DNA from 3 places in the Thermobacillus sp. genome. Region 3 is predicted to be linked to each of the others. Evidence: predicted binding sites of a transcription regulator. Region 3 holds the regulator's gene; each other region holds the start of a gene.
The links. Region 3 encodes Rex, which represses fermentation and respiration genes when NADH is low (regulators of the CRP and FNR family bind a similar motif). Its sites were predicted from a motif close to TTGTGAAATATTTCACAA; they were not measured.
Positions count from the first base shown of each region.

Region 1: the regulator Rex is predicted to act here: its motif matches at 732-749, upstream of nadA (quinolinate synthase NadA).
Region 2: the regulator Rex is predicted to act here: its motif matches at 942-959, upstream of C6W55_RS16655 (cytochrome ubiquinol oxidase subunit I).

Region 1 is NZ_QEWA01000023.1:56,840-59,098, forward strand. It holds gene ftsH (ATP-dependent zinc metalloprotease FtsH) at 1-480, shown strand, start outside; gene nadA (quinolinate synthase NadA) at 840-1,778, shown strand; gene nadB (L-aspartate oxidase) at 1,856-2,259, shown strand, end outside.
Region 2 is NZ_QEWA01000059.1:1,194-3,452, forward strand. It holds tRNA gene C6W55_RS16615 (tRNA-Thr) at 1-66, shown strand, start outside; tRNA gene C6W55_RS16620 (tRNA-Trp) at 106-179, shown strand; tRNA gene C6W55_RS16625 (tRNA-His) at 200-275, shown strand; tRNA gene C6W55_RS16630 (tRNA-Gln) at 286-360, shown strand; tRNA gene C6W55_RS16635 (tRNA-Gly) at 367-441, shown strand; tRNA gene C6W55_RS16640 (tRNA-Cys) at 453-526, shown strand; tRNA gene C6W55_RS16645 (tRNA-Arg) at 542-618, shown strand; tRNA gene C6W55_RS16650 (tRNA-Leu) at 640-725, shown strand; gene C6W55_RS16655 (cytochrome ubiquinol oxidase subunit I) at 1,007-2,259, shown strand, end outside.
Region 3 is NZ_QEWA01000033.1:185,223-187,481, forward strand. It holds gene C6W55_RS06965 (amidohydrolase) at 1-835, opposite strand, end outside; gene C6W55_RS06970 (redox-sensing transcriptional repressor Rex) at 813-1,472, opposite strand; gene dinG (ATP-dependent DNA helicase DinG) at 1,472-2,259, opposite strand, start outside.

The sequences.
Region 1 (2,259 bases), on a different contig from region 3:
ATCGTGCGCAGCATGATCATGGAATACGGCATGAGCGAGAAGCTCGGCCCGATGCAGTTCGGCAACTCGCAGGGACAGGTGTTCCTCGGCCGCGACCTCGGACACGAGCAGAACTACTCCGACGCGATCGCCTACGAGATCGACCAGGAGATGCAGCGCATCATCAACGAATGCTACACGCGCGCGAAGGAACTGCTCACCGCCAAGTCGCGGGAAGTGAAGCTCATCGCCGAGACGCTGCTTGAAGTCGAGACGCTCGAACTCGAACAGATCAAGCGGCTGATCGAGACCGGATCGCTGGACGGTGGTGCCGGCGGCGAAGGCGGCAGCGGCGAGGGCAATGCGGAGCCGAAGGAGACGAGCAGCGAGCCGGCAGTCGATACGCTGGGCAATGTGCGTGTCCGGATTCAATCGAAGGAGCCGGGCGAGGATACGCTGCCTCCGGGCGGCGACGACGGCAGCGGCGACAAGCGCGGCTGAACCGTCCCGGCATTTCAGCGACGGACAAGTCGACACAACCGCCTCGGCGCGGCCGAACAGGCCGCTGCCGGGGCGATTTTTGTGGTTCCGGCGGCGTGCGAAGGTCCTCAGGCGTCGGCATGCTCCATCCGGCGGGCTTGCGGTTGTGTCTATTTGTTGACAGAGTCCTGCACCCCGTGTAAATTAGGTGATAATCAAATGGTTTTGCGGCCGGATGGCCACACTATGACTGTTCCATCGCATATGCGAATTCGTGAAATTTGGCACAAATTACAGCGCGGATCGGACAGCGGTGTCAAGCGCGCCTCGGCGGGAACATCGGCGTCATGCGCGCGGCTCGAAGGAGAGGATCGACAGAGATGGAAGCATTGGCGCTCGAGCGGAGGGCGGAACAGAACCGCGAACTCCGCGAACGGCTTGAGCAGTTGAAGAAGGAACGCAACGCCATCATTCTGGCGCATTATTATCAGCGCGACGAAATCCAGGAAGTGGCCGATTTCCGCGGCGACTCGTTCCTGCTGGCGCAGAAGGCCGCCCAGACCGACGCTGAAGTTATCGTTTTTTGCGGCGTCCACTTCATGGGCGAGAGCGCGAAGATTCTGGCGCCGGACAAGACGGTTCTCATTCCCGACGAGCGGGCCGGCTGTCCGATGGCGGACATGGTCAACGTCGACGGCCTCCGGAAGCTGAAGGCGCAGCATCCGAACGCGACGGTCGTCACCTACATCAACTCGTCCGCCGAAGTGAAGGCCGAGACCGACATCTGCTGCACGTCGTCGAATGCCATCAAGGTCGTCAATTCGGTGCCGACGGACGAAGTCATCTGGGTGCCGGACAAGAATCTCGGCCATTACGTCCAGCAGCACACGGACAAGAAGATGATCATCTGGGAAGGCTACTGCAATACGCATGACATGCTGACGGTGAAGGACATCGAAGAGATGAAGGCGCAGCATCCGAACGCCATCGTCGCCGTCCATCCCGAGTGCCGCCCGGAGGTCGTCGCCATGGCCGACTTCGTCGGCAGCACGACGGCGATCATCAAATTCTGCCGCGAGTCCGAGCACAAGGAATTCATCATCGGCACGGAAGACGGGACCGGCTACCAGCTTCGCAAGGACAGCCCGGACAAGATTTTCCACTTCGCATCGAAATATCTCGTCTGCCCGAACATGAAGGTCAACAACCTGAAGAAGCTGGTCAAATGTCTCGAAAATATGCATCCGCAGGTTTATGTGCCGCCGCATATCGCAGACAAGGCAAGGCTGTCTCTGGAGCGCATGCTGCAAGTGAAGTAGCATGCGCTGCTTCTTCGCTTACCCCTCGCACGCATTCCAAGCCGCATGATACGGATGAACGCATCGGAGGAACGGATATGATCCCGCGATATTTGGTCGACGTGGCGCCGGACGAGCTGCCCGTCATCGAGAAGGACGTCATCGTGATCGGGGCCGGCATCGCCGGTCTTTTTACCGCCATCAAGGCGAGCGAACGGCATTCGGTGCTCATGATCACGAAGAAGTCGCTGATGGACAGCAACACCCGCTATGCGCAGGGCGGCATCGCCGCCGTCATTTCCGACGAAGATTCGCCGGCGCTTCACCGGCAGGACACGCTCATTGCGGGCGCCGGTCTGTGCTCGCACGAGGCGGTCAATGTGCTGGTGCATGAAGGGCCGGAAGGCGTCCGCGAACTTGTCCGGATGGGCGCTCAGTTCGATCAGGAGAACGGCGGGTTCGCCCTGACGAAGGAGGGCGCCCACAGCCAGCGGCGCATCCT
Region 2 (2,259 bases), on a different contig from region 3:
CTCAATTGGTAGAGCAACTGACTTGTAATCAGTGGGTTGGGGGTTCAAGTCCTCTCGCCGGCACCATATTGCGACACAGAGGATAGACGCATCAATTCCTCACACAGGGGCATAGTTTAAAGGTAGAACAGCGGTCTCCAAAACCGTTAGTGTGGGTTCAATTCCTGCTGCCCCTGCCAGTATCCAATTTTCTTTCATGGCGGTCGTGGCGAAGGGGTTAACGCACCGGATTGTGGCTCCGGCATTCATGGGTTCAAGTCCCATCGATCGCCCCATATCTTACGCTGGGGATTAGCCAAGCGGTAAGGCAACGGACTTTGACTCCGTCATTCCTAGGTTCGAATCCTAGATCCCCAGCCACTTTATGCGGACGTGGCTCAGCGGTAGAGCATCGCCTTGCCAAGGCGAGGGTCGCGGGTTCGATTCCCGTCGTCCGCTCCATTCTTATTTATGGCGCCATAGCCAAGTGGTAAGGCGGAGCTCTGCAAAAGCTTTATCCCCAGTTCGAATCTGGGTGGCGCCTCCATTCATCTCCATACGCGTGCCCTTAGCTCAGCCGGATAGAGCGTTTGACTACGAATCAAAAGGTCAGGAGTTCGAATCTCTTAGGGCACGCCATTTTCAATTAATCGCAATTGCGCTGGTGTGGCGGAATGGCAGACGCGGCGGACTCAAAATCCGCTTCCCGCGAGGGAGTGGGGGTTCAAGTCCCTTCACCAGCACCATCGTAATATCGGCTCTTGAGATCGGTCGGATCTCAAGAGCCTTTCTGCATTTTGCTGATTTTCACACAATGATCAACATCCGATCACCATTCTGTCAATTGTGATTAATGTCACAGTCAACCGTGTGGTCTATACTAATGGTGAGCGGCAAGGAAACAGCCAATTGATACGCTGTCTCCAATGTACGCAGAGGCAAGGTCGTCTTTGTCACTATCAAAGTGAAAAATTTCATAAAATATTCGAAGTCATGGAGATGATCAACGAGAAGGAGGGCTTCGTCCATGGACGTGCTGGATCTTGCGAGGCTGCAGTTTGCCTCGACCACAATTTTTCACTTTATCTTCGTCCCGATCTCCATCGGCCTGTCGTTGCTCGTCGCGATCATGGAGACGATGTACGTCGTCAAGAAGAACGACAAGTACAAGCAGATGGCTCAATTCTGGGGGAAGTTCTTGCTGATCAACTTTGCCGTGGGCATTGTCACCGGGATTTTGCAGGAATTTCAGTTCGGCATGAATTGGTCGGAATTTTCGCGTTTTGTCGGCGATATTTTTGGGACGCCGCTCGCGATTGAAGCGCTGCTGGCCTTTTTCCTTGAGTCGACGTTTATCGGTCTGTGGGTGTTCGGATGGGATCGTCTGTCCCGGAAGGTGCACCTGGCCTGCATTTGGCTCGTTTCGATCGGCACGATGTTGTCCGCGTTCTGGATTCTGGCGGCCAACTCGTTCATGCAGCGTCCGGTCGGTTACGCCATCCGCGACGGAAGAGCGGAAATGACCGATTTCGCGGCCCTCTTGACCAACGGTCAGCTGATCTGGGAGTTTCCGCACACCGTCTCGGCGGCGATCGCGACCGGAGCATTCCTGGTGGCCGGCATCAGTGCCTGGAGTTTGCTGAGAAAACGCAATGTCGATTTCTTCCGCACGTCCTTCAAGCTGTCCGTCATTGTCGCCTTTGTCGCTTCGATCGCCATTGCGCTGTTCGGCCACTCCCAAGCCCAGTATCTCATGGACACCCAGCCGATGAAGATGGCCGCGTCGGAAGGGCTGTGGGAGAGGAGCAGCGATCCGGCGCCCTGGACGGTCTTTGCGGTCATTGATCCGGAAACCCGTGAGAACCGCTACGAAGTCAAAATTCCGTATTTGCTCAGCTTCTTGTCGTACAGCCGGTTTTCCGGCTCCGTACCGGGCATGAATGAACTTCAGGCGGAGTATGAGCAAACGTACGGTCCGGGAAACTACATTCCGCCGGTTCGCACGACGTTCTGGAGTTTCCGCGTCATGGTGGGCAGCGGCGTCTTGATGATTCTGCTCGGCATGTACGGCGCCTTTATGGCGTTGCGCAAGCGTTGGGATAAAATGCCCCGCTGGTATCTCCGCGCGATGATCGGCGCCATCTTCCTGCCCTTCATCGCCAACACGGCAGGCTGGATCATGACGGAAATCGGCAGGCAGCCCTGGACGGTGTTCGGATTGTTCAAGGTGGAAGATTCCGTTTCACCCAATGTCACGGCCGGTCAGATCTGGTTCTCTCT
Region 3 (2,259 bases):
TCAGATTGCTCGCCGGGTTGTGGGAGACGGCAACGCCCCGTTCGGCGAGCAGCGCGATCTCGTCATCGTTCAGATGGACGGCATGCGCCACAAGCGTCGGCCGGCTGAACATGCCGAGCCGGTCAAGATGCTCGACCGGCCGGACGCCGTAATCGCGCACGTTCTGCTCCACCTCCGCGGCCGTCTCCGACATATGGGTGTGCATCGGCAGATCGAGATCGTGCGCGGCCTGCACGAATTGCTCGATGAACGCCGGCGGACAAGTGTAGGGCGCGTGAGGCGACATCATGACGCGGATGCGGCCGTCCGCCTTGCCGTGCCAATCCCGCGCGAACCGGATCGCGTCCTCGAGCTTGGCGCGCTGCTCCGCCTCGGAGCACAGGCCGATGACGCCCCGGGCCAGCACGCCCCGGAGGCCCGCCTGCTCGACAACCTGCGCCACTTCATCCATATGATCGTACATGTCGACGAACGCCGTCGTCCCGCGCTTCAGCATCTCGACGGCCGCAAGCGCCGCGCCGGCGCGCACATCTTCCGCCGTGAAGCGCGCCTCGAGCGGCCAGATCTTGTTCTGCAGCCAGTCCTGCAGCACCATGTCGTCGGCATACCCGCGAAGCAGCGTCATGGCTGCGTGGCCGTGCGTGTTGATCAGCCCCGGCATGAAGAGCAGGCCGCTGCCGCTGATCCTTTCCGCCCCGTCGGCCAGCGCGCCGGGATGCGCTTCGGCAAGATAGACGATCCGGCTGCCTTCCACGACCAGATGGCCGTTTACAATCGGCTGGCCGTCGTCCATGGTCAGAAACGTGCCGCCCTCAATCCACCACTTTGTCGTCATCGTGATCCGCATCCTTTTCCAAATAATAAGCAAGGCTGAGCAGTTCGGTCGTAAAATCGGCGTGATGAACCCGCACGGACGGCGGCACTTTCAGAATGGCCGGCGCGAAATTCAGAATGCCTTCGATGCCGGCGTCCGCCAGCTGGTCGGCCACTTTCTGCGCCGCCGCGGACGGCACGGTGATGATGCCGATCCGGATTTGCAGCGCTTCGACCGTCGCCTTCAGTTCCTCCATCGGCTGCACACGCATCGTGTTGATCTGCATTCCGATCTTGTCGGGATGGTCGTCGAACACTGCGACGATCTTCATGTTGTCGCGGCTGTACCGGTTGTAGTTGCAGAGCGCCTGGCCAAGATTGCCCGCGCCGACCAGCGCGACATTGATTCCCCTGTCCAGTTTCAGGATGTGCCGGATCTTGCTGATCAGGTAGGAGACGTCGTAGCCGATGCCCTTGCGGCCGAATTCGCCGAAGTACGCCAGATCCTTGCGGATCTGCGCGGGGTTGAGGTCGAGCTTGCGGCCGAGCGCCTGCGACGAGACGGTCTGCACCTCGCCGCGCGAAAGCTCGTTGAGCGCCTGAAGATAGAGCGGCAGTCTGCGCACGACCGCCTCGGATATTTTCGTCTGCTGCTTCATCACGCGGATCCTCCCTGCGTCGTCCCGGTTTCACTCAGCCACTCCCGAATGCGCGGCACAATCTGTTCGATGTGCATCGTCTCGATCTTGGGGCCCGGCAGCGAGTACAGAAAATATTTGCCGTAGCTCGTTTCAATGACGCGCGTGTCGTACAGGATGACGATTCCCTTGTCCTTCGCCGTGCGGACGAGGCGGCCGAAGCCTTGCTTGAAGCGGATGACCGCCTGCGGAATCGACAGTTTCATGAACGGGTTCTTCTTCTCCGCCGCCAGCTGTTCCGATTTCGCTTCGAGCAGCGGATGGTTCGGCGGCGTAAACGGCAGCCGAACGATGGCGAGACATGTCAGCGCGTCGCCCGGCAGATCGACGCCTTCCCAGAAACTGCTCGTGCCGAGCAGCACCGAGGCCTGCTGCTGCCGGAACCGGCGGACAAGCTTCGTCCTGCCGCCGCCGTCGATGCCCTGGCCGATGACGGCGATTCCCGCTTCGGCAAGCCGCTCTTTCAGCGGCTCATACACCTGCTTCAGCATCCGGTAGGACGTGAACAGGACGAGCATCCTGCCTGATGTCTCGCGCGCCACGTCGGCCAGCGATTCGACGAGCGCGGCAAGGAACGCCGGATCCGCCGACGCCCCCTTGATCGGCGGGAGGTTGCGCGGGATGACGACCAGCGCCTGGTCGCGGTAATTGAACGGCGACGGCAGCTGGACGGTCGCGAGCCGTCCGTCCGCTTCGAATCCGGACAGCCCGAGTTGTTCGGTCGCGTACTCGAACGATTTGTGCACGC